DNA from 2 places in the Klebsiella sp. MISC125 genome. Region 1 is predicted to be linked to the other one. Evidence: predicted binding sites of a transcription regulator. Region 1 holds the regulator's gene; the other holds the start of a gene.

Region 1 (12,142 bases):
TTACCAGACTTTGGCGCAGGAGAAGCGCGTTGAGGCTGGCCGCCGTAACCGCCTTGGCGTGCAGGCGATGTCTCGTGAAGAGATAGACCAGGCGAATAACGTCCTGCAAACCGTTGAACATCAGCTGGCGAAAGCGACGGCGAACCGTGACCTGGCGAAGCTCGATCTGGATCGCACGGTGATCCGCGCCCCGGCAGACGGCTGGGTGACTAACCTGAACGTCTATAGCGGTGAGTTTATTACCCGGGGTTCTACCGCGGTGGCCCTGGTGAAACAGAACTCTTTCTATGTCATGGCTTATCTTGAAGAGACCAAACTTGAGGGCGTGCGCCCTGGCTATCGTGCTGAAATTACCCCGCTGGGAAGCGGGCACACGATTAAAGGTACCGTGGACAGTATTGCTGCCGGGGTGACTAACGCCAGCAGCAGCAGCGATGCAAAAGGGATGGCATCTATCGATTCCAATCTTGAATGGGTACGCCTGGCGCAACGTGTGCCGGTACGTATTCATCTTGATCAGCAGCAGGGGAACCTCTGGCCTGCGGGAACCACCGCGACGGTCGTTATTACAGGCAAAGAAGATCGCGATACCAGCCAGGCAAACTTCTTCCAGAAACTGGCTATGCGCCTGCGTGAGTTCGGTTAATCGTCATGGGGATCTTTAGCATTGAACTCCGGCACCTCCGCTTTGCCGTAAAATTAGCATCTGCGGTAGTGCTGGCGCTATTCGTCGGTTTTCATTTCCAACTGGAAACGCCGCGTTGGGCGGTGCTCACTGCGGCTATTGTCGCCGCTGGCCCGGCTTTTGCTGCCGGGGGAGAACCCTATTCTGGTGCGATTCGCTATCGCGGGATGCTGCGTATTGTCGGCACCTTTATTGGTTGTATTGCTGCGCTGGCGATCATCATTGTGATGATCCGCGCTCCGTTGCTGATGATGTTAGTCTGCTGCCTATGGGCGGGCTTTTGTACCTGGATCTCATCACTGGTGCGTGTCGAGAACTCCTATGCCTGGGGACTGGCGGGCTATACCGCACTTATCATCATCATTACCATTCACGCAGAGCCGATGCTGGCACCGCAGTTTGCCGTCGAACGATGCAGTGAGATTGTTGTTGGTATCGTCAGCGCTATCGTAGCCGACCTGCTGTTTTCACCGCGTTCGATTAAAAAAGAGATCGATCTTGAGCTGGATAATCTGCTGATTGATCAATATCGCCTGATGCAGCTTTGCGTGGCGCATGGCGATAAAGAAGAAGTCGATAAAGCTTGGAGCGCGATGGTACGCCGTACTAACGCGCTGGAAGGTATGCGCGGGAACCTGATTATGGAGTCCTCGCGCTGGGCAAAAGTGAATCAGCGCCTGAAGGCGATCAATACTCTTTCTCTGACCCTGATTACCCAGGCTTGCGAAACCTACCTGATTCAGAATACGCGCCCTGAAATGGTCACCGATGACTATCGTGAACTGTTTGCTGAACCAGTTGAAACCGTGCAGGACGTTCACCGGCAACTAAAACGGATGCGCCGCTTTCTGACCTGGAAGGGGGAGCATAATACCCCGGTGACGATTTACAGTTGGGTGGGAGCCGCGACGCGCTATCTGTTATTGAAGCGCGGAGTGGTCAGCAATACCAAAATCAGCCGCATTGAAAATGAAGTTCTTCAGGGCGAAGTGGTGGTTAAGGCTGAATCTGCCGAGCGCCATCATGCGATGGTTAACTTCTGGCGTACATCTATCTCCTGTATTCTCGGGACGCTGTTCTGGCTGTGGACTGGCTGGACTTCAGGTAGTGGGGCTATGGTCATGATTGCGGTGGTCACCGCGCTGGCGATGCGTTTGCCTAATCCCCGGATGGTGGCTATCGATTTCCTCTACGGCACGTTGGCAGCTTTACCGCTGGGTGCGCTGTTTTTCCTCGTGATTATGCCCGCGACGCAGCAAAGCATGCTGCTGCTGTGTATTAGCCTTGCCGTGATGGCGTTCTTTATCGGCATTGAGGTGCAAAAGCGGCGTCTGGGTTCGCTGGGGGCGCTGGCCAGTACAATCAATATTCTGGTGCTCGATAACCCGATGAAGTTTGAGTTTAGCCAGTTCCTTGATAGCGCTTTAGGGCAGATCGTGGGGTGTTTCCTCGCGCTGATGGTGATCTTGCTGGTTCGCGATAATTCACAGGCACGTACCGGACGCGTACTATTAAACCAGTTTGTATCGGCAGCGGTTTCTTCGCTGACGACTAATACGGCGCGACGCAAGGAGAACCATCTGCCGGCGCTGTATCGCCAACTTTTTTTACTGCTGAATAAGTTTCCTGGCGATATCGCGCGTTTTCGTCTGGCGCTGACCTTGATTATTGCCCATCAACGTCTGCGTGATGCACCTGTACCGATAAATGACGACCTGTCTGCGTTTCATCGGCAGCTACGGCGTACAGCCGATCGTGTTATTTCTGCCGGTAGCGATGATAAACGTCGATATTATTTCGCCAGACTGTTAGATGAACTCAATATCTATCAGGAAAAGCTACAGCACTGGGAAGCATCACCGCAGGTGACGGAACCCGTGCGCAGACTGGTGGAGATGCTGCATAAATACCAGCATGTACTGATCAATAGCTAAACGCCACCCGGCGATAAGCTGCGTAGATGCTTTAGCATTTGATGAAGCGGAAGAAGGGCTGGAAGGGAACTCGCGTTTTAACGCACGACAGAGACAAAAAAAAGCCCCCAACAGGCGGGGGCAAGTCGTCAGATGAGACGACGAGGGTTTATTTGTACAGCTCAGCCGTAGCATGCCAGCTGTCACCAGTACGAGCTTCAATAATACGGTAGCTGCTGGCGCCTTCTTTCTCGGCTTTAGCCGCCAGCTCCTGACGCATATCCATTGGGGCGCTACCTACTTGAGAAACGGAAACGGTACCCATAGATTGCAGATTTTGTGCCTGCTCAGCGTTAACTTGATTGACGGCAGCGTTCGCGCCAAAAGAGAGTACGGAAGCCAGGCCCAGGGATGCGATGATAATTGCGCTTTTCATAATCTATACTCCAATCATATTGTTTGCAGCGGCGGGAGGTTTCAATGCACTCAGGCCGCTGAGGGATATTCTGTATTTCAGCTAATGACCGACAATTGTTAAATCTTATTTATAAAGTTCTGCAGTTGCATGCCAGTGGTCACCAGTACGCGCTTCAATGATGCGATAGGAGGAAGCGCCTTCTTCTTGAGCTTTCTTATTCAGCATTTCGTGCATATCCATCGGGGAAGCACTTACCGCGCCGACGGAAATGGTGCCGATTGCCTGACGGCCTTGAGCTTGCTCGCTGTTAATAGAATCAGCGGCAAAAGCGCCGAAAGACAGAACGGAAAGCATGCTCAATGCGGCTACAGCGGTTTTGATTTTCATGATGTTGACCTCGTCGAATCTTTTTATTGGGGGTCTTTGTTTCGTGACCCTCATCACAAAATCAAGTATACACTAATCACTGAAAATATTAATACCGTGCTAATTGTTGTTCTTGTAAATAATTACAAAGAAATGTCTTCTTTATAACGTATAAGAATTAGAAATGTCAGTCTTTGGTCATGACTAACTTTTATAGTTAATAAAATCATATGGATATGATGATTTGATCTTTTGTGCGCTTCAGGGGGATTCATTAGGTAAAGGAATGTATAGAAGTGGAAAAACACACTAAATGTTAAAAAAATGCTGATTTTTTGAGAGGAAACCCTCTGGAGTTAACCAGAGGGAAGAAGCTTAGAGTTCTTGTTCAAACAGGACGAGAATGGCGTCATGCAAATCTTTAACGCTAAAACCTCTGGCTGGGGTGGTAAAGATAGTATCGTCACCCGCAATGCTGCCAAGAATACCTTCAGCCTTGCCTAAAGAGTCCAGCAGTCTGGCAATCAGCTGTGCTGCGCCAGGGCTGGTATGGATGACGACGACCGAATCGTTATAGTCGATATCCAGTACCAGATTTTTCAGCGGGCTGGAGGTTGTCGGGACGCCAAGCTCGGCAGGCAGGCAGTACACCATCTCCATTTTGGCGTTACGCGTACGCACTGCGCCAAATTTCGTGAGCATACGCGAGACTTTCGATTGATTGATATTATCGAAGCCTTCCTCTTGTAGCGCCTGTACGATTTCACCTTGAGAGCTGAATTTTTCTTCTTTAAGCAGCGCCTTAAACGCTTTAACCAGTTCTTCTTGTTTCGCCGAACTTCGCATAAGTCACCCAATTATGGTGGTAAAAACAACATCATTATGCATAACCATGCATTTTTATGCAAATAATCCGCAGGGGAGAAGCGTAAATAATGTTATGAAGGGGGCATATTTTAGCAAATAACCCTAATAAGGAACATGCCTGTGTCACGGCACGCAAATTGCTACAAAAGTAAATGAAATGTTATTAAATGATGTTGTTCTGCCCAATGGGCTGGGTGTATTGTAACCAACAGTCGATCCGGTACTACGCTTTGCTGGATGGTCAGTCTCAGGGAGGAAAATGCGAAGCTGTTGCATCGCTGCGCACGACCACGCATTCTTCAGCCATAATTATTGTAATTGTTCATCTTGTGAATTAAGGTCCAGGCGACGGAGTAACGAAAGACTATTTTAACCATAATAAGGAGTTTAGGATGAAAGTTGCAGTCCTCGGCGCCGCTGGTGGAATTGGCCAGGCGCTTGCCCTACTACTTAAGACCCAACTGCCTTCAGGTTCAGAACTCTCGTTGTACGACATTGCTCCGGTAACCCCGGGCGTGGCGGTTGATCTTAGCCATATCCCTACCGATGTAAAAATCAAAGGTTTTTCCGGTGAAGACGCAACCCCGGCACTGGAAGGTGCTGATGTGGTGCTGATATCCGCAGGTGTCGCGCGTAAGCCCGGCATGGATCGCTCCGATTTATTTAACGTTAACGCCGGGATTGTGAAAAATCTGGTGCAACAGATCGCCAAAACCTGCCCGCAAGCCTGCGTTGGGATTATTACCAACCCGGTGAATACGACGGTGGCGATTGCGGCCGAGGTGCTGAAAAAAGCTGGCGTTTACGATAAGAACAAGCTGTTTGGCGTCACGACGCTGGATATTATCCGTTCAAATACGTTTGTCGCTGAGCTGAAAGACAAATCTTCATCAGACGTTGAAGTGCCGGTTATTGGCGGCCACTCTGGCGTGACCATTCTTCCTTTATTATCACAAATTCCTGGCGTGAGCTTTAGCGAACAGGAAGTGGCTGATTTGACTAAGCGCATTCAAAATGCCGGGACCGAAGTTGTTGAAGCAAAAGCCGGTGGTGGTTCAGCGACGCTGTCGATGGGCCAGGCAGCAGCACGATTCGGCCTCTCTTTGGTTCGCGCAATGCAAGGTGAGAAAGGGGTTGTCGAATGCGCTTATGTTGAAGGCGATGGTCAATATGCCCGCTTCTTCTCACAGCCGCTGCTGTTGGGTAAAAATGGTGTAGAAGAGCGCCGGTCGATTGGCAAACTCAGCGCGTTCGAGCAACTGGCTCTGGAAGGGATGTTGGATACGCTGAAGAAAGATATCGCCCTCGGTGAGGATTTTGTGAATAAATAACATTTCACGAAAAGATACGCCGGAACCTCTGTTCCGGCTTTTTTGTCTATAGAAAACAATGCTCCCCATTCGGGGAGCCTGTTAATTGGTCGCTGGATATTCCTGTACGGCGATATGCAGGGTGATTTTCTTATCGTCACGCATAATCACCACCGGAATTTCCGAACCCGGGCGAATCTCCGCCACCTGATCCATCGTTTCCAGAGCTGACACTGCAGGTTTATCGTTAACCGAAATAATCACGTCGTTGGCGCGGATCCCTGCCTGGGCGGCAGGGCCTTCCGGCGCAACATCATTCACCACGATCCCCTGAAGCTGATCGATACCGCCTCCGCCCTGAGCATGTAAAGGCGCAATTTCGCGACCGCTGATGCCAATGTAGCCGCGAATGACGCGACCATCGCGAATTAGCTTATCCATGATCTTAGTTGCCAATTGGAAAGGAATTGCAAAACCGATCCCTTCAGGCGTTTCGCCATCGTTACTTTTATCAAATGACAGGGTGTTGATACCCATCAGTTCGCCCAGGGAGTTCACCAGAGCGCCACCGGAGTTACCGTGGTTGATTGAAGCATCGGTTTGCAGGAAGTTCTGGCGTCCGGTCGGGTTCAGGCCGATACGACCGGTGGCACTGATAATCCCCTGGGTAATGGTTTGCCCGAGGTTATAAGGGTTACCAATCGCCAGCACCACGTCACCGATATGCGGCACGCGTTTTGGGTTAATCGGGATGACCGGCAGGCCGCTACTGGCGTTGATTTTTAATACCGCCAGATCGGTGAGGGTATCTGAGCCAACCAGCAGCGCTTCAAAAACCCGACCATCCTGCAACGCGACGATTATCTGATCCGCATCGTTGATAACGTGTTTATTCGTCAGAATGTAGCCACGTTGATCCATTATCACGCCGGAACCAAGAGTCAGCTGATTTTGGCTGGTGTTGTTAAGGGCGCGGTTATACACGTTCACCACTGCAGGCGCGGCGCGGCGTACCGCAGGATTATAGCTGGCGGGGGATTCATCCGCGCTATCGTATTGCGTGGTCGGCGAAAGCTGCCATTGGCGCAGCGAAGGCATAATGGCCAGCAGCAGACCCCCGACGATCAGGCCGATGAGTATCGAACGTAAAAGCTTTCCAGACATGATGCCGATATCGTTGATGGATGGACAGGCGCAGCATAACACGACTTGTCCGGACATCGCACTGCGCGCGATGTCCGGAAAGAGGCTTAGCGCAGTAGCAGATAGATACTTTCGTTGCCGCGAATGACGTTCAGCGCAATAACCGCCGGTTTGCTTTCCAGAACTTTCCGCAGTTCAGCGATGGAGTGTACTCGCTCGCGGTTGAGGCCGATAATAATGTCGTCTTTATGCAGACCCGCTTGCGCGGCAGGGCTTCCTTTATCCACGTTATCAATGGCGACGCCTTTGGTCCCATCTTTCATCTGCCCATCGCTTAACGACGCTCCCTGCAAGGCAGGAATGATAAGTTCAGCGCTGGCGGTAGAAGAGGTGCTCTTATCCAGCGTGACCTCGACCTCGACGGGTTTACCATCGCGCAGTAACCCTAGCTTCACTTTGGTCCCCGGTTCGGTGGTGGCAATACGCGAACGGAGTTCGGCAAAGCTGTTAAGCGATTTGCCATTCAAGCTAACGATAACGTCGCCAGATTTGACCCCAGCTTTGGCGGACCCCGAGTTCGGTAGAACCTCGCTGACGAAGGCACCGCGTTGAACATCAAGATTCATCGCTTTGGCGATATCCGCGCTCATTTCCATGCCTTTAATACCCAGCAGGCCGCGTTTGATTTCGCCAAATTGAATAAGCTGCTGAGCGAGGGTTTGTGCCATATTGCTGGGGATGGCGAAACCAATACCGACGCTGCCGCCGCCTGGTGCCAGAATAGCGGTATTAATACCAATCAACTCGCCGTTCAGGTTTAGCAGCGCGCCGCCGGAGTTGCCGCGGTTGATGGACGCATCGGTCTGGATAAAGTTTTCCAGCCCTTCCAGGTTCAGGCCGCTGCGGCCCAGAGCTGAAATAATCCCGGAAGTGGCAGTCTGCCCGAGGCCGAAGGGGTTACCGACGGCGACGGCGAAATCACCCACCCGAAGTTTATCGGAATCGGCGATAGCGATTTGCGTCAGATTGCTGGGCTTTTGTAATTGCAGCAGGGCGATGTCGCTTTGCTCATCGCTACCGATCAGTTTGGCATCGAACTCACGACCATCGTTGAGCTGGACGCTAATTTTCTGCGCCTGGTTGATGACGTGATTATTGGTCAACACATAGCCTTTCGCTGCATCGATGATGACGCCAGAACCCAGACCTTCAAACGGCTGCGCCTGCTCTTGTGGGGCATTGTCGCCAAAATACTTCTTCAGCTCTTCCGGCATATTCTGTGCCGGAGAAGCCGTACCCTCAACCTGTACGCTCACCACCGCTGGCAACACTTTTTCCAGCATCGGGGCAAGGCTTGGCAATGCGCCCTGGCCCGGTACCTGTGTTGGTAATGACGCTGCAGCCGGAGGTAAGGCGGACAACGACAACCCAATGCTTAACGCTAACGCACTCAACAGCAAAGTCTGTTTCTTCATTAGATGCTGGCTCTCGTAATCTGAGGTGTATGGGAAACGTCCCGAATGGCCTGATGTTATTGAATTTTCGACCAGGTAACAATGTGGTCAATGTTTAAATTGTAGCCGGGATGAGAGATAGAGACGGGCGCTGAGGGGGCGCCCGGACAATATTTTTACTGCCGCTGGAGGATTAGTCGCGCTTCGCGCCACCGCGCAGCAGGCCGGATGCGCCTTCAGAGTAGTCGCGCGGCATCTGGACCGGAGCCTGATCGTTACCGGCTTCCGACTCTTCCAGACGATTACGGAATGGATTGGCGTCCGCCATGCTCGCTGGCAGCAGGTTGCTGGAGCTTTTCGCCATATGCTGATACAGCTGGCGGTAGTCATGTGCCATGTTATCGAGTAGCTCAGCGCTGTGAGCAAAATGGCTTACCAGCTCTTCACGGTACTCTTCCAGCTCTGCTTTATTCTTTTCCAGTTCGAATTGCAGCGCCTGTTGTTGGCGTAATTTGCGGTTGCCAAAACGCATTGCCACGGCACCAATGATAATACCGACGACTAGCCCAATTAGCGCATATTCCCAGGTCATGAACATCTCCCGTTGTTTTGTGGTTCCGTAGGGTGGCTGTTAGGCTCTCCGCCTGCGCCCGATAGTGCCACTATAACCGCTAATCCCACAGAAGTGGAATCCTGGCGTATCATCGCGTAGTGTAGAACGGCCTTTTTTTCGTCAATCGTGAGCTACAGCATTACGGTTTTCAAGGAATAACAATAAGATCATGCAAAGCCTGTCGCCAACATCGCGTTACCTTTCCGCTCTCAAAGAGGGCAGTCATCAGCCCGACGACGTTCAGCAAGAGGCGGTTAGCCGCCTTGATACCATTTACCATGAATTGCAGAATAAGCCGTCTGTCGCGCCGCAAAACAATGGCGGTCTGCGGGCAAAATTCGGCAAGCTGTTGGGCAAGCGCGAGCCGGTTGCCGAAACGGTGGCTGTGCGCGGCCTCTATATGTGGGGGGGCGTAGGAAGGGGGAAAACCTGGTTGATGGATATGTTCTATCAAAGCCTGCCAGGTGAACGTAAACAACGTCTGCATTTTCATCGCTTTATGCTGCGTGTTCATGAAGAATTAACCCATCTGCAAGGGCACAGCGACCCGCTGGAGATCGTTGCCGACCGTTTTAAAGCCGAAACTGACGTGCTCTGTTTCGATGAGTTTTTTGTTTCTGATATTACCGATGCGATGCTGCTGGGCGGCTTGATGAAAGCGCTGTTCGCTCGCGGCATTACCCTGGTAGCCACGTCGAACATCCCTCCTGACGAGCTGTACCGTAACGGCCTCCAGCGCGCCCGTTTCCTGCCCGCTATTGACGCTATTAAACAGCATTGTGATGTAATGAACGTTGATGCTGGTATTGATTACCGTTTGCGCACGCTGACCCAGGCGCACCTGTGGCTGTCGCCGCTCAATACCGAGACTCAGCAACAAATGGATAAGCTTTGGCAGGCTCTGGCGGGCGCGAAGCGCGAGCAGACGCCAACGCTGGAGATAAACCATCGTCCGTTGTCGACATTAGGGGTAGAAAATCAGACCCTGGCGGCTTCGTTTACGACGCTGTGCGTGGATGCGCGCAGCCAGCATGATTATATTGCGCTCTCACGACTGTTTCATACCGTGATGCTGTTTGATGTGCCGGTGATGACGTCGCTGATGGAAAGCGAAGCGCGGCGGTTTATCGCGTTGGTGGATGAGTTCTATGAACGCCACGTTAAACTGGTGGTCAGCGCAGCGGTGCCCCTGTATGACATTTATCAGGGCGAGCGGTTGAAATTCGAGTTTCAACGCTGTCTATCCCGCCTGCAGGAGATGCAGAGCGAGGAGTATTTGAAGCTAGAGCATTTACCGGGGTAAAACCGGGTACAAATCACATAAAGGGGTCGATCTTTGACCCCGACTTCTCTATAATCTTGCGACCCCACGTTACGAGAAGGTTTTTTTCCCAAAACTTTCTATGTGCCGGCATAGGCTATTCGAAGGGGTAGGTTTGCTGGACAATGTCGTGTGAACCTCAACTGACAAAACGTTTGGGTGTTCACCAACGTGTAACTTATTATTTGGGTAAGCTTTTAATGAAAACTTTTACAGCTAAACCAGAAACCGTAAAACGCGACTGGTATGTTGTTGACGCGACCGGTAAAACTCTGGGCCGTCTGGCTTCCGAACTGGCTCTGCGCCTGCGCGGCAAGCATAAAGCGGAATATACTCCGCACGTAGATACCGGTGATTACATCATCGTTCTGAACGCAGAAAAAGTTGCTGTAACCGGCAACAAGCGTGAAGACAAAATGTATTATCACCACACCGGTCACATCGGTGGTATCAAAGAAGCGACCTTTGAAGAGATGATTGCCCGCCGTCCTGAGCGCGTGATTGAAATCGCGGTTAAAGGCATGCTGCCAAAAGGCCCGCTGGGTCGTGCTATGTACCGTAAACTGAAAGTTTACGCGGGTAACGAGCACAACCACGCGGCACAGCAACCGCAAGTTCTTGACATCTAATCGGGATTATAGGCAATGGCTGAAAATCAATACTACGGCACTGGTCGCCGCAAAAGTTCCGCAGCTCGCGTTTTCATCAAACCGGGCAACGGCAAAATCGTTATCAATCAGCGTTCTCTGGAACAGTACTTCGGTCGTGAAACTGCCCGCATGGTAGTTCGTCAGCCGCTGGAACTGGTCGACATGATTGGTAAACTGGATCTGTACATCACCGTTAAAGGTGGTGGTATTTCCGGTCAAGCTGGCGCTATCCGTCACGGTATCACCCGTGCACTGATGGAATATGATGAGTCACTGCGTGGCGAACTGCGTAAAGCTGGTTTCGTTACTCGTGATGCTCGTGAGGTTGAACGTAAGAAAGTCGGTCTGCGTAAAGCACGCCGTCGTCCGCAGTTCTCCAAGCGTTAATTGTTTTCTGCTCACGCAGAACAATTTGCGAAAAAACCCGCTTCGGCGGGTTTTTTTATGGATAAATCTGTCATTATCCATACGGATCTGCCCTGTTCTTGCCACTTTTTCAGCATTTCCAGAATACCCTCACCACAACGCCTTCAAAATCTGGTAAACTATCATCCAATTTTCTGCCCAAATGCAGGTGATTGTTCATTTTTTGTTTAGATGATAAATGGAAATGATGTCACGCGAATGGGGTTTTTACATCTGGCTGACCATGCGTGGTCGGCAGCAGTACAATAATTCTGAATATACCTGGAGGTTTTCATGGCTGTCGCTGCCAACAAACGTTCGGTAATGACGCTGTTTTCTGGTCCTACTGACATCTATAGCCATCAGGTCCGCATTGTGCTGGCCGAGAAAGGTGTTAGTTTTGAGATAGAACACGTGGAGAAGGATAACCCACCTCAGGATCTGATTGACCTCAACCCGAATCAAAGCGTACCAACGCTTGTGGATCGTGAGCTCACTCTGTGGGAATCTCGCATCATTATGGAATACCTGGATGAGCGTTTCCCGCATCCGCCGTTAATGCCGGTATATCCGGTAGCTCGTGGGGAAAGCCGTCTGTACATGCAACGTATCGAAAAAGACTGGTATTCGCTGATGAATACCATCCAGACCGGTACTGCTGCGCAGGCTGATAATGCACGTAAGCAACTGCGTGAAGAATTGCAGGCGATTGCGCCAGTTTTCACCCAGAAGCCGTACTTCCTGAGCGATGAGTTCAGCCTGGTCGATTGCTATCTGGCACCGCTGCTATGGCGTTTGCCTGTTCTCGGTGTGGAACTGACCGGAACTGGCGCGAAAGAGCTCAAGGGCTATATGACTCGCGTATTTGAACGTGATTCCTTCCTCGCTTCTTTAACTGAAGCCGAGCGTGAAATGCGCCTGGGTCGAGGCTAATCAATGGATGTATCACAGCTGACGCCGCGTCGCCCGTATCTGTTACGGGCGTTCTATGAGTGGC
Region 2 (12,142 bases), 590 kb from region 1:
AGCGGCGGCTCCAGCGCCAGACATGTCTTTTCCGGGCCCAATGAGGCCATTGACCTCGCCGTTGTCGGCATTGTAGATACGCTTTCGCGTTAAGGGGCGATTATGGCGATTTATACCCGAACAGGTGACGCCGGCACCACATCGTTATTTACCGGCCAGCGGGTGAGCAAAACCCACCCGCGCGTCGAAGCCTACGGCACGCTGGATGAGCTGAACGCCGCGCTGAGCCTGTGCGCCTGCGCCGCTGCGGATGAAAGCCATCGCATCTTACTCGAGGCCATCCAGCAGCAAATTTTCTGGTTTAGCGCCGAATTGGCCAGCGACAGCGAGCAGCCGTCGCCCAAACAGCGCTACATCAGCAGCGAAGAGATTTCGGCTCTGGAAGCCGCTATCGATCGGGCGATGGCCCGCGTCGAGCCGCTGCACAGTTTTATTTTACCCGGTCGCTGCGAAGCCGCGAGCCGCCTACATTTTGCCCGTACGCTGGCTCGCCGGGCCGAACGCCGCCTAGTTGAGCTGGCCGCAGAAATCAACGTGCGCCAGGTGCTGATGCGTTACATCAACCGCTTATCAGACTGCCTGTACGCCCTGGCTCGCGCCGAAGATAGCGATGCGCACCAGAACGATATCATCCGTGAAATCAGCAAACGCTATCTGGCCGCCAGCCAGCCCCCCCGCCTCAAGGAGACGACGCCTATGGCTCTCTCGTTTCACGACCTCCACCAGTTGACTCGCTCCGCCGTAGAGCGCGCCCAGCAGCTACAGGTGCCGGTGGTGGTCAGCATTGTTGACGCGCATGGTACGGAAACCGTCACCTGGCGGATGCCGGACGCCCTGCTGGTCAGCAGCGAACTGGCACCGAAAAAAGCCTGGACTGCAGTCGCTATGAAAACGGCAACCCATGAACTGAGCGATGTCGTTCAGCCGGGCGCCGCGCTTTATGGCCTGGAAAGTCATTTACAGGGAAAAGTCGTTACCTTTGGCGGCGGTTACGCTCTGTGGCGTGACGGTCTGTTGATTGGGGGTCTGGGCATCAGCGGCGGCAGCGTTGAGCAGGACATGGATATAGCACTGGCTGCTATTGCGGCCATTAACGTGGGAACTCATCAATGAATACTTCTGAACTCGAAACCCTCATTCGCACCATTCTCAGCGAGCAACTGACCCCGGAGCAAACGCCGAGCCAGCCTCAGGGCAAAGGGATCTTCCAGTCCGTCAGCGAGGCAATCGACGTCGCGCACCAGGCGTTCTTACGTTACCAGCAGTGCCCGCTGAAAACGCGCAGCGCCATCATCAGCGCAATGCGTCAGGAGCTGACGCCGCTTCTCGCCTCGCTGGCGGAAGAGAGCGCCAATGAAACGGGCATGGGCAATAAAGAAGATAAATTTCTGAAAAACAAGGCCGCTCTGGACAACACGCCGGGCGTAGAAGATCTCACCACCACCGCGCTAACCGGCGACGGCGGCATGGTGTTATTTGAATACTCACCGTTTGGCGTCATCGGCTCAGTCGCCCCAAGTACCAACCCGACGGAAACCATCATCAACAACAGCATCAGCATGCTGGCGGCGGGCAACAGCGTCTACTTTAGCCCGCATCCGGGAGCGAAAAAGGTCTCTCTCAAGCTTATCAGCCTGATTGAAGAGATTGCTTTCCGCTGCTGCGGCATCCGCAACCTGGTGGTTACCGTCGCAGAGCCAACTTTCGAAGCCACCCAGCAGATGATGGCCCACCCGCGCATTGCGGTACTGGCGATTACCGGCGGACCGGGCATTGTGGCGATGGGTATGAAGAGCGGTAAGAAGGTGATTGGCGCAGGTGCGGGCAACCCGCCTTGTATCGTCGATGAAACAGCCGATCTGGTGAAAGCAGCAGAAGATATCATCAACGGCGCTTCGTTCGATTACAACCTGCCCTGTATTGCCGAGAAGAGCCTGATCGTAGTGGAGAGCGTCGCCGACCGGCTGGTACAGCAAATGCAAACCTTCGGTGCGCTGCTGCTAAGTCCTGCCGATACCGACAAACTCCGCGCCGCCTGTCTACCAGAAGGCCAGGCGAATAAAAAACTGGTCGGCAAGAGCCCATCAGCCATGCTGGAAGCCGCCGGGATCGCCGTTCCTGCCAAAGCGCCTCGTCTGCTGATTGGCATCGTCAACGCCGACGATCCGTGGGTGACCAGCGAACAGCTGATGCCGATGCTGCCGGTGGTAAAAGTCAGCGATTTCGATAGCGCGCTGACGCTGGCGCTGAAGGTTGAAGAGGGGCTGCATCACACCGCGATCATGCACTCGCAGAACGTGTCGCGCCTGAACCTCGCAGCGCGCACCCTGCAAACCTCAATATTCGTTAAAAATGGCCCATCCTATGCCGGGATTGGCGTCGGCGGTGAAGGGTTTACCACCTTCACTATCGCCACGCCAACCGGTGAAGGGACCACGTCGGCGCGAACCTTTGCTCGCTCACGGCGCTGCGTGCTGACCAACGGCTTCTCCATCCGCTAACCGAGGTCGCGATGAATACTTTCTCACTACAAACGCGGTTGTACAGCGGCCAGGGCAGTCTGGCGGTGCTTAAGCGCTTTACCAACAAGCACATCTGGATAATCTGCGATGGGTTTCTGGCGCGCTCGCCGCTGCTGGATACCCTGCGCAACGCGCTGCCCGCAGATAACCGCATCAGCGTCTTTAGCGAGATAACGCCGGACCCCACCATCCACACCGTGGTGCAGGGCATTGCGCAAATGCAGGCTCTGCAACCGCAGGTGGTGATCGGTTTTGGCGGCGGCTCGGCAATGGACGCGGCGAAGGCCATCGTCTGGTTTAGCCAGCAGAACGGGATCAACATCGAAACCTGCGTGGCGATCCCGACCACCAGCGGCACCGGTTCGGAAGTCACCAGCGCCTGCGTGATCAGCGATCCTGATAAAGGTATCAAGTACCCGCTATTCAACAATGCGCTGTATCCGGATATGGCGATCCTCGACCCGGAGCTGGTGGTCAGCGTTCCGCCGCAGATTACCGCCAACACCGGTATGGACGTGCTGACCCACGCCCTGGAGGCCTGGGTGTCACCGCACGCCAGCGACTTTACCGACGCGCTGGCGGAAAAAGCCGCCAAACTGGTGTTCCAGTATCTGCCCACGGCGGTGGAAAAAGGTGACTGCGTAGCGACGCGCGGGAAAATGCACAACGCTTCAACGCTGGCGGGGATGGCATTCAGTCAGGCGGGTTTGGGGCTTAATCACGCGATAGCTCACCAGCTCGGCGGACAGTTTCATCTGCCGCACGGGCTGGCCAATGCGCTGCTGCTCACGACGGTGATCCGCTTTAACGCGGGTGACCCGCGCGCCGCCAAACGCTACGCGCGGATGGCGAAGACCTGTGGTTTTTGCCCGGCAGAAGCTAATGATATCGCGGCGATCAATGCGCTGATTCAGCAAATCGAACTGCTTAAGCAACGCTGCGCCCTTCCCTCACTGGCCGCTGCGCTTAAAGAAGGAAAATCCAACTTTTCCACGCGCATTCCAGCGATGGTGCAGGCTGCGCTGGCTGACGTCACCCTACGCACCAACCCGCGTCCGGCTAATGCCGAAGCCATTCGGGAACTGCTGGAGGAACTGCTATGAGTACCGCCGTCAACGCCGTTGAAATGTCTCATAGCGCTGATGAAATTCGCGAGCGCGTTCGCGCAGCGGGCGTCGTCGGCGCAGGTGGCGCAGGCTTTCCCGCTCACGTAAAGCTGCAGGCGCAGGTGGAAATTTTCCTGGTTAACGCCGCCGAGTGTGAACCGATGCTCAAAGTTGACCAGCAGCTGATGTGGCAGCAGGCCGCGCGTCTGGTACGCGGTGTGCAATATGCGATGACGGCAACCGGCGCTCGCGAAGGGGTCATTGCCCTTAAAGAGAAGTATCACCGGGCTATTGAAGCATTAACCCCGCTGCTGCCTGCCGGTATCCGTCTGCATATCCTGCCGGATGTTTATCCGGCGGGTGATGAGGTGCTGACCATCTGGATGGCAACCGGCCGCCGGGTCGCTCCGGCGGCGCTACCAGCCAGCGTCGGCGTAGTCGTCAATAACGTGCAAACCGTCCTTAACGTTGCCCGGGCGGTCGAGCAGCAGTTTCCGGTTACTCGTCGCACGTTGACCGTGAACGGCGCGGTCGCCAGACCGTTGACCGTTACCGTCCCCATCGGCATGTCGCTGCGCGAAGTATTAGCGCTGGCGGGCGGCGCAACGGTTGACGACCCCGGTTTTATTAACGGCGGCCCGATGATGGGCGGCCTGATTACCTCGCTGGATAACCCGGTGACCAAAACCACCGGTGGTCTGCTGGTGCTACCGAAAAGCCATCCGCTTATCCAGCGGCGAATGCAGGACGAGCGCACGGTGCTTTCCGTCGCGCGTACCGTCTGCGAGCAGTGCCGTCTGTGCACCGATCTCTGCCCGCGGCATCTGATTGGCCACGAACTCTCCCCGCACCTGCTGGTTCGGGCAGTGAACTTTCACCAGGCCGCCACGCCGCAGCTGCTGCTGAGCGCCCTCACCTGCTCGGAATGCAACGTTTGTGAAAGCGTGGCCTGCCCGGTGGGGATCTCGCCGATGCGCATCAACCGGATGCTGAAACGCGAGCTGCGGGCGCAAAACCAGCGCTATGAAGGGCCGCTGTATCCGGCCGATGAGATGGCGAAATATCGCCTGGTGCCGGTGAAGAGGCTGATCGCCAAACTCGGGCTCAGCCTCTGGTATCAGGAAGCACCACTCTGCGCTGACGAGCCGTCAGTGGAAAAAGTGACCTTGCAGCTGCGCCAGCATATTGGTGCCAGCGCAGTGCCGAATGTCGTGCAAGGGGAACGCGTCACGCGCGGACAGTGCATTGCCGACGTTCCGGCAGGTGCATTAGGCGCGCCGATTCACGCCAGCATCGACGGCGTTGTATCGGCCATCAGCGAACAGGCCATCACGGTTGTAAGAGGTTAACCATGTCTCAGGCTATAGGAATTTTAGAACTCACCAGCATCGCCAAAGGCATGGAACTTGGTGATGCCATGCTGAAAAGCGCCAACGTCGATCTACTGGTCAGCAAGACCATCTGCCCAGGTAAGTTTTTACTGATGCTGGGCGGCGATATCGGCGCGCTCCAGCAGGCCATTGAAACCGGCACGTCGCTGGCGGGCGAGATGCTCGTCGACAGCATGGTGCTGGCGAACATCCATCCCAGCATTCTCCCGGCTATCAGCGGCCTGAACAGCGTCGAAAAACGCCAGGCGGTCGGCATCGTCGAAACCTGGAGCGTAGCGGCCTGCATCAGCGCCGCGGACCGGGCGGTGAAAGCCTCAAACGTCACCCTGGTAAGAGTGCATATGGCCTTCGGCATCGGCGGTAAGTGCTACATGGTGGTGGCGGGCGACGTTTCTGACGTCAATAACGCCGTGACGGTTGCCAGCGAAAGCGCGGGCGAAAAAGGGCTGCTGGTTTACCGTTCGGTTATTCCGCGCCCGCATGAAGCCATGTGGCGACAGATGGTGGAGGGATAATGGAAAGACAACCGACAACGGATCGCATGATTCAGGAATACGTGCCGGGGAAACAGGTCACCCTCGCGCACCTGATTGCCAATCCAGGCAAAGATCTCTTTAAGAAGCTGGGCCTGCCGGATGCGGTTTCCGCCATTGGCATCCTTACCATCACGCCAAGCGAAGCGTCGATTATCGCCTGCGATATCGCCACCAAATCCGGCGCGGTGGAGATTGGTTTTCTCGATCGCTTTACCGGCGCGGTGGTGTTGACCGGCGATGTTTCCGCCGTCGAATATGCCCTCAAGCAGGTGACGCGCACGCTGGGCGAAATGATGCAGTTCACCACCTGTTCGATCACCCGGACGTAAGCCAATGAAGCGTTTGATGTTTATCGGCCCCAGCCAGTGCGGAAAAACTTCGCTGACCCAAAGCCTGCACGGCGAAGCGCTCCATTATAAGAAAACTCAGGCCATTGAATGGTCGCCGATGGCCATCGACACGCCGGGCGAATATCTGGAGAACCGCTGCCTATATAGCGCCCTACTGACCAGCGCCTGCGAGGCCGACGTCATCGCGCTGGTGCTGAATGCCGACGCCCAGTGGTCGCCCTTTTCTCCGGGTTTTACCGCACCGATGAACCGACCGACGATTGGCCTGGTCACCAAGGCCGATCTGGCCGACCCGCAGCGTATTTCGCTGGTTGCGGAGTGGCTTACGCAGGCTGGCGCAGAGCAGATTTTTATTACCAGCGCGTTGAATAACTCGGGTCTCGACGCCGTGCTGGATTTTCTGAATTCGAAGGAACCTTTATGTCTTACAAAATAATGGCCATTAACGCCGGCAGCTCATCATTAAAATTCCAGTTGCTGGAAATGCCGCAGGGCGAGACGCTCTGTCAGGGACTGATTGAACGTATCGGCATGGCCAACGCCCAGGTAACAATAAAAACCCCTGCGCAAAAATGGCAGGAGTCGGCGCCGATCGCCGATCATCGCGAGGCTGTCACCCTGCTGCTGGAAAAGCTTCTTGGCTACCAGATTATTCAGAGCCTGCAGGATATCGACGGCGTCGGTCACCGCGTGGCGCACGGCGGGGAACGTTTTAAAGATTCGACACCGGTCACCGATGAAACCTTAGCGGAAATTGAGCGTCTGGCTGAACTGGCCCCGCTGCATAACCCGGTTAATGCGTTGGGGATCAAAGTGTTCCGCCAACTGCTGCCCGATACGCCGTCGGTCGCGGTATTTGATACCGCTTTTCACCAGACGCTGGACGAGCGCGCGTTTATTTATCCGCTGCCCTGGCGCTACTACAGTGAACTGGGCATTCGTCGCTATGGATTCCACGGCACCAGCCATAAGTACGTCAGCGCGACGCTGGCAGAAAAGCTGGGCGTGCCGCTGAGCGCGCTGCGCGTAGTGTGCTGCCATCTTGGTAACGGTAGCAGCGTTTGCGCCATCAAAGGCGGGCGTTCCGTGAACACTTCGATGGGCTTTACGCCGCAGTCCGGCGTGATGATGGGCACCCGCAGCGGCGATATCGACCCGTCGATTTTACCGTGGCTGGCGCTGCATGAGGGCAAAACGCCGGAGCAGCTCAACCTGTTGTTAAACAATGAATCGGGCCTGCTTGGCGTCTCCGGCGTCTCCCATGACTATCGCGATGTCGAACAGGCTGCTGACGGTGGCAATCAGCGAGCAGCCCTGGCGCTGACGCTGTTTGCCGAGCGCATTCGCGCCACCATCGGCAGCTATATCATGCAGATGGGCGGCCTGGACGCACTGATCTTTACCGGCGGCATCGGCGAAAACTCGGCCCGCGCCAGAAGTGCTATCTGCCACAACCTGAATTTTCTCGGGCTGTCGGTCGATGAAGAGAAAAACCAGCATAACGCCACCTTTATTCAGAGCGAAAACGCGGTCGTCAAAGTGGCAGTCATTAATACTAATGAAGAGTTGATGATTGCCCGCGACGTTATGCGTCTCGCGCTTCCCGAAGCGCAGACGTTAACCGTTTCAGCCTGAGTTCGCCGCCCGGCAAGTTGCGGTGAATCATGGAAATAGCGGGATCGGCATGACACTATGCGCCCTGGCAATCTGAGCAAAGGGTAGAAAAACGTGGCTGTTGCGCAATGCCCCGCCTCCTGTGGCGAACTCATCCAGGGCTGGATCCTCGGCAGCGAGAAGCTGGTCTCCTGCCCCGTTGACTGGTACAGCACCGTCGAGGTGGACTACGGTTCACCTCGCACGGATGAGCGTCCGCTTTCACGGGCAATGGTCGACAGGCTACTGAACTACTGGCGCTATCCGGCTGACCTCAGCAAAGAGATTCGTATCGACATTTGCTCCACCATTCCGGTCGCCAAAGGTATGGCCAGCAGCACTGCGGATATCGCCGCAACGGCGGTAGCTACCGCGCATCATCTCGGCCACCCGCTGGATGAAACCACCCTCGCCCAACTGTGCGTTTCTCTGGAACCGACCGACAGCACCCTGTTTCGACAACTGACGCTATTCGATCACAACACCGCCGAAACGCAAATAGCCTGCCATTCTCAGCCTCAGCTTGATCTACTGGTACTTGAAAGCCCCGCCACGCTGCTGACCACTGATTATCACCGCCTTCCCAGACTTGAAAAGCTGCAAGCTCATTCTGCCGCCCTGCAACAGGCTTGGGAGAAAATCCAGCAGGCCTGTCAGACGGATGACCCCCGTTGCATGGGAGAAGCAGCAACGCTCAGCGCTATCGCCAGCCAGCACCTGCTGCCTAAACCGGGGTTTGATACGCTGCTTGCGCTGGTAGAAGAGTGTGATTTATACGGCCTGAACGTGGCGCACAGCGGTAGCGTTGTTGGCCTGATGCTCGACCGTGAACGTCACGATATTGAGTATTTGCAGCGGCAACTGGTGGAAACACGGCTCAGTGAATACTGGCCAGAGCAACACCTGCTGCGCATGGTGCAGGGCGGCGTCGAATTGCGCTAGCGCCGACAATCATATTTCCCGGAGGCGGCGCTCGATGCGCCTTGTCCGGGCTACCGGCCCGCAGACGACTGTAAACTCGTAGCCCGGCTACCGCCCGCAGACGCCAGGAACATCTACCCGGTAAATACCTGCCTGAAAGCCGTTAGCAACTGGGTGTTTTCCTGCTGGCTGCGGATCGCGACGCGGAAGTAGCGCCCGTCCAGCCCGGGATAGTTGGCGCAGCTGCGGATCAGGATATGCTGTTGCAACATGGCATATTGCAGATCAAGGTCCGGCACGTCGCAACGCAAAAACAAATAGTTAGCCCGGCCAGGATAGACCGTCAGGCCGGGAATGTGGCGCAGTTGATGGTAAAAACGCTGCCCCTCTTCCTCCAGCCACAGCCAGGTTTTCTGCTGATAGTCGCTATCCTGAAGAATGATTTCACCCGCCAGCGCAGCAAAGGCGTTAATCGACCACGGCATCTGTCGCTCGCGCATTCGCGCCACCGCCCGTTCATCACCATTGACCAGATACCCCAGGCGCAGGCCGGGGATGGCATAAAACTTGGTGAGCGAACGCAATACCCATACGTGTGGATTATCGCGCAAAAGCGGAATAAATCCCGGCTCATCGGGAATAAAATCGATAAACGCTTCATCAAGGATCAGCGCGATTCCCAACGATTGACAACGCTGCGCAATTAATTCGAGCAGACGACGTTCGGGTAGCAGTCCGGTCGGATTATTTGGTGTACAGAGGAATAAGCAGTCCAGATCCGGCGTCAGGGCATCAAGGATAGCGCCAGTCAGCTGCCAACCATCCTCTTCATGCAGAAGAAACTCCCGCACCGCGCAGTCGACCGATTGCAGCGCCCGGCGATACTCGGCAAAACCCGGCGTGACGATCATCGCCTGACGCGGCTTCAAACCCTGAACGAGGGTGAAGATCGCTTCCGTTTCGCCATTTCCAGCGAGGATCCACGAAGCGGGAACCTGGTGATGTTCCGCCAGCGCGAGGTGCAGTTGCTGATACTCAACGTCCGGATAGCGTTCAGCGCAGGCCATATTATCGATGATGGCGCGCTTTACACTTTCCGGCATCCCCAGTGGATTAATATTGGCGCTAAAATCCAGCAGTTGTTCCGCAGAGATTCCCAATAGCGCGGCGGCCTCGCGGATATTTCCGCCGTGCGCGCTCTTCAATAGAGCCATTTACATTCCCGTTGCGTTACCCTCGCCTTGCCAGCGTCGCGCCGTCAGCGAAGTAGGCTTTAATCCCTGCCAGAATCGACTCTGCAACCTGCTGCTGGAATTTCGCCGTTTTCAATTTACGCTCTTCTTCGACGTTACTGATAAACGCGGTTTCCACCAGAATCGATGGAATATCCGGCGCTTTCAGCACCGCGAAGCCCGCCTGCTCAACGCGATTCTTGTGCAGGTTATTAATATTGCCCATCTTTTCCAACACCGCCTTGCCAAACTTCAGGCTATCGGCGATGGTCAGCGACTGCACCATGTCGAACATGGTGTGATCGACGTAGCGATCGCCGCTTTTGCTTACGCCGCCAATCAGATCCGAGGCGTTCTGGGTCTGGGCCAGAAACTTCGCCGCGGTACTGGTGGCCCCCTTGGTCGACAGCGCAAAGACCGAAGAGCCGCTGGGCTGTCGGCTGGTAAATGCATCGGCGTGAATAGAGACAAACAGGTCGGCACGCTGCTTCTGCGCCTTGGCAACGCGCACCTTCAGCGGGATAAAGACATCCTCGTTGCGAGTCATATAGACCTTCATATTGCCCTCTTTCTCGATCAGCGCGCGCAGCCGTCGGGCAATTTGTAGCACCACGTCTTTTTCGCGAGTGCGATATTTCCCCACCGCGCCAGAGTCTTCACCACCGTGGCCGGGGTCGAGCATAATCACGATCGGCCGATCGCGCCCGGCTTTACCCGGTTTCGGCCCGCTTTCCGCAGGGGGAACCTGACGCTGAAGATCACCTTTATTGTAATCCTCAAGCAGCGCCAGCAGCGGATCCTGCACATCGGTGGCATTGGAGGGGTAGAGATCCATCACCAGACGTTCTTTAAAACCAGCAACCGGGGCCAGCGCAAAGAGCTGAGGTTTCACGTTCTGTTTCAGCTCAAAGACCATACGCACGGTTTGCGGATCGAACTGACCCACGCGAGCAGACTGAATATAAGGATCGTCGCCGCGAATCTGCCCGCCCATTCCTTTTAACACCGAGTTGAGGTTAACGCCTTCCAGATCCACGACCAGTCGTTCAGGATTACTGAGCGCAAACTGCCGATACTTCAGAATATGATTGGACTCCACGGTGACGCGGGTGTAGGTCGATGATGGCCAGACTCGCACGGCAACAACCTGCGCCGCGGCAGCCAACCCAACCGGACTCACACTCATTAACCACATGGCGCCCGCCCCTTGTAAAAAACGGCGGCGGCTTAATTCTGACTTGTATCCCGACATGCCACTCCCAAGCAGTAAGAAATCATTGGTATTTAAAACAAACAGATTGACCAGAAACTTTAACGAAAGGCGTATAACCTGTCATCTATAAAAGGGTAAACAATCTTTGACACCCTGATTTAGCTCACACTGCTTTCTCAACTCAGCAACAAATTGGCGCTTGCGTTTACCGGCAAAACAGAATAAAAATACACTAATTACGAATAATCATGCATTGAGGTTGTGTCATGGTGAAGGAACGTCGCACCGAACTGGTAGAGGGATTCCGCCATTCTGTTCCCTATATTAACGCCCATCGGGGTAAAACGTTTGTCATCATGCTGGGCGGAGAAGCCATCGAGCATGATAATTTTTCTAGTATAGTCAATGACATTGGCCTTCTTCACAGCCTGGGTATTCGCCTGGTGGTGGTCTATGGCGCACGCCCGCAGATTGACGCCAACCTGGCGGAGCATCGTCACGAGCCGGTTTATCACAAACAGACCCGAGTGACTGACGCCAAAACGCTTGAGCTGGTTAAGCAAGCGGCGGGCATGCTGCAGCTGGAAATTACCGCTCGCCTGTCGATGAGCCTGAACAACACACCGTTGCAGGGTGCCCATATCAACGTGGTCAGCGGCAACTTCCTGATCGCGCAGCCGTTAGGGGTAGATGACGGCGTGGATTATTGCCACAGCGGACGCATTCGGCGCATTGATGAAGAAGCCATTCACCGCCAGTTGGATAACGGCGCGATTGTGTTGATGGGCCCAGTTGCGGTGTCGGTCACTGGCGAAAGCTTTAACCTCACTTCCGAAGAGATTGCCACTCAACTGGCGATTAAGCTGAAAGCCGAAAAAATGATCGGCTTCTGCTCGTCGCAAGGGGTCTACGACCAGAATGGCGATATCGTTCCCGAACTGTTCCCCAACGAAGCTCAGGCGCGGGTTGAGGAGCTGGAAGCAGACGAAGATTATAATTCCGGCACGGTGCGCTTCCTGCGCGGGGCGGTCAAAGCCTGCCGTAGCGGCGTGCGTCGCTGTCATCTGATCAGCTATCAGGAAGACGGCACGCTGTTGCAGGAACTGTTCTCACGCGACGGTATCGGTACCCAGATTGTGATGGAGAGCGCCGAACAGATCCGTCGCGCCACCATCAACGATATCGGCGGGATCCTTGAACTGATTAGCCCACTGGAGC

What was found. Region 1 encodes ArgR, which controls arginine synthesis, uptake and breakdown. Its sites were predicted from a motif close to ANTGAATAAAAATACANT; they were not measured.
Region 2: the regulator ArgR is predicted to act here: its motif matches at 11,141-11,158, upstream of argA (amino-acid N-acetyltransferase).

Annotation. Positions count from the first base shown of each region.
Region 1 is NZ_CP180448.1:625,139-637,280, forward strand. Features, by position in the region: gene aaeA (p-hydroxybenzoic acid efflux pump subunit AaeA) at 1-646, shown strand, start outside; gene aaeB (p-hydroxybenzoic acid efflux pump subunit AaeB) at 652-2,619, shown strand; gene yhcN-B (DUF1471 family stress response protein YhcN-B) at 2,768-3,034, opposite strand; gene yhcN (peroxide/acid stress response protein YhcN) at 3,140-3,403, opposite strand; gene argR (transcriptional regulator ArgR) at 3,758-4,228, opposite strand; gene mdh (malate dehydrogenase) at 4,642-5,580, shown strand; gene degS (outer membrane-stress sensor serine endopeptidase DegS) at 5,662-6,723, opposite strand; gene degQ (serine endoprotease DegQ) at 6,810-8,177, opposite strand; gene zapG (Z-ring associated protein ZapG) at 8,350-8,748, opposite strand; gene zapE (cell division protein ZapE) at 8,939-10,072, shown strand; gene rplM (50S ribosomal protein L13) at 10,291-10,719, shown strand; gene rpsI (30S ribosomal protein S9) at 10,735-11,127, shown strand; gene sspA (stringent starvation protein SspA) at 11,440-12,078, shown strand; gene sspB (ClpXP protease specificity-enhancing factor) at 12,082-12,142, shown strand, end outside.
Region 2 is NZ_CP180448.1:1,213,658-1,225,799, reverse strand. Features, by position in the region: gene pduN (propanediol utilization microcompartment protein PduN) at 1-93, shown strand, start outside; gene pduO (two-domain cob(I)yrinic acid a,c-diamide adenosyltransferase PduO) at 103-1,113, shown strand; gene pduP (CoA-acylating propionaldehyde dehydrogenase PduP) at 1,110-2,501, shown strand; gene pduQ (1-propanol dehydrogenase PduQ) at 2,513-3,625, shown strand; gene pduS (cobalamin reductase PduS) at 3,622-4,977, shown strand; gene pduT (propanediol utilization microcompartment protein PduT) at 4,980-5,534, shown strand; gene pduU (propanediol utilization microcompartment protein PduU) at 5,534-5,884, shown strand; gene pduV (propanediol utilization protein PduV) at 5,889-6,341, shown strand; gene ACMYSL_RS05770 (acetate/propionate family kinase) at 6,326-7,540, shown strand; gene ACMYSL_RS05765 (L-threonine kinase) at 7,634-8,500, shown strand; gene cobD (threonine-phosphate decarboxylase CobD) at 8,614-9,693, opposite strand; gene amiC (N-acetylmuramoyl-L-alanine amidase AmiC) at 9,710-10,963, opposite strand; gene argA (amino-acid N-acetyltransferase) at 11,191-12,142, shown strand, end outside.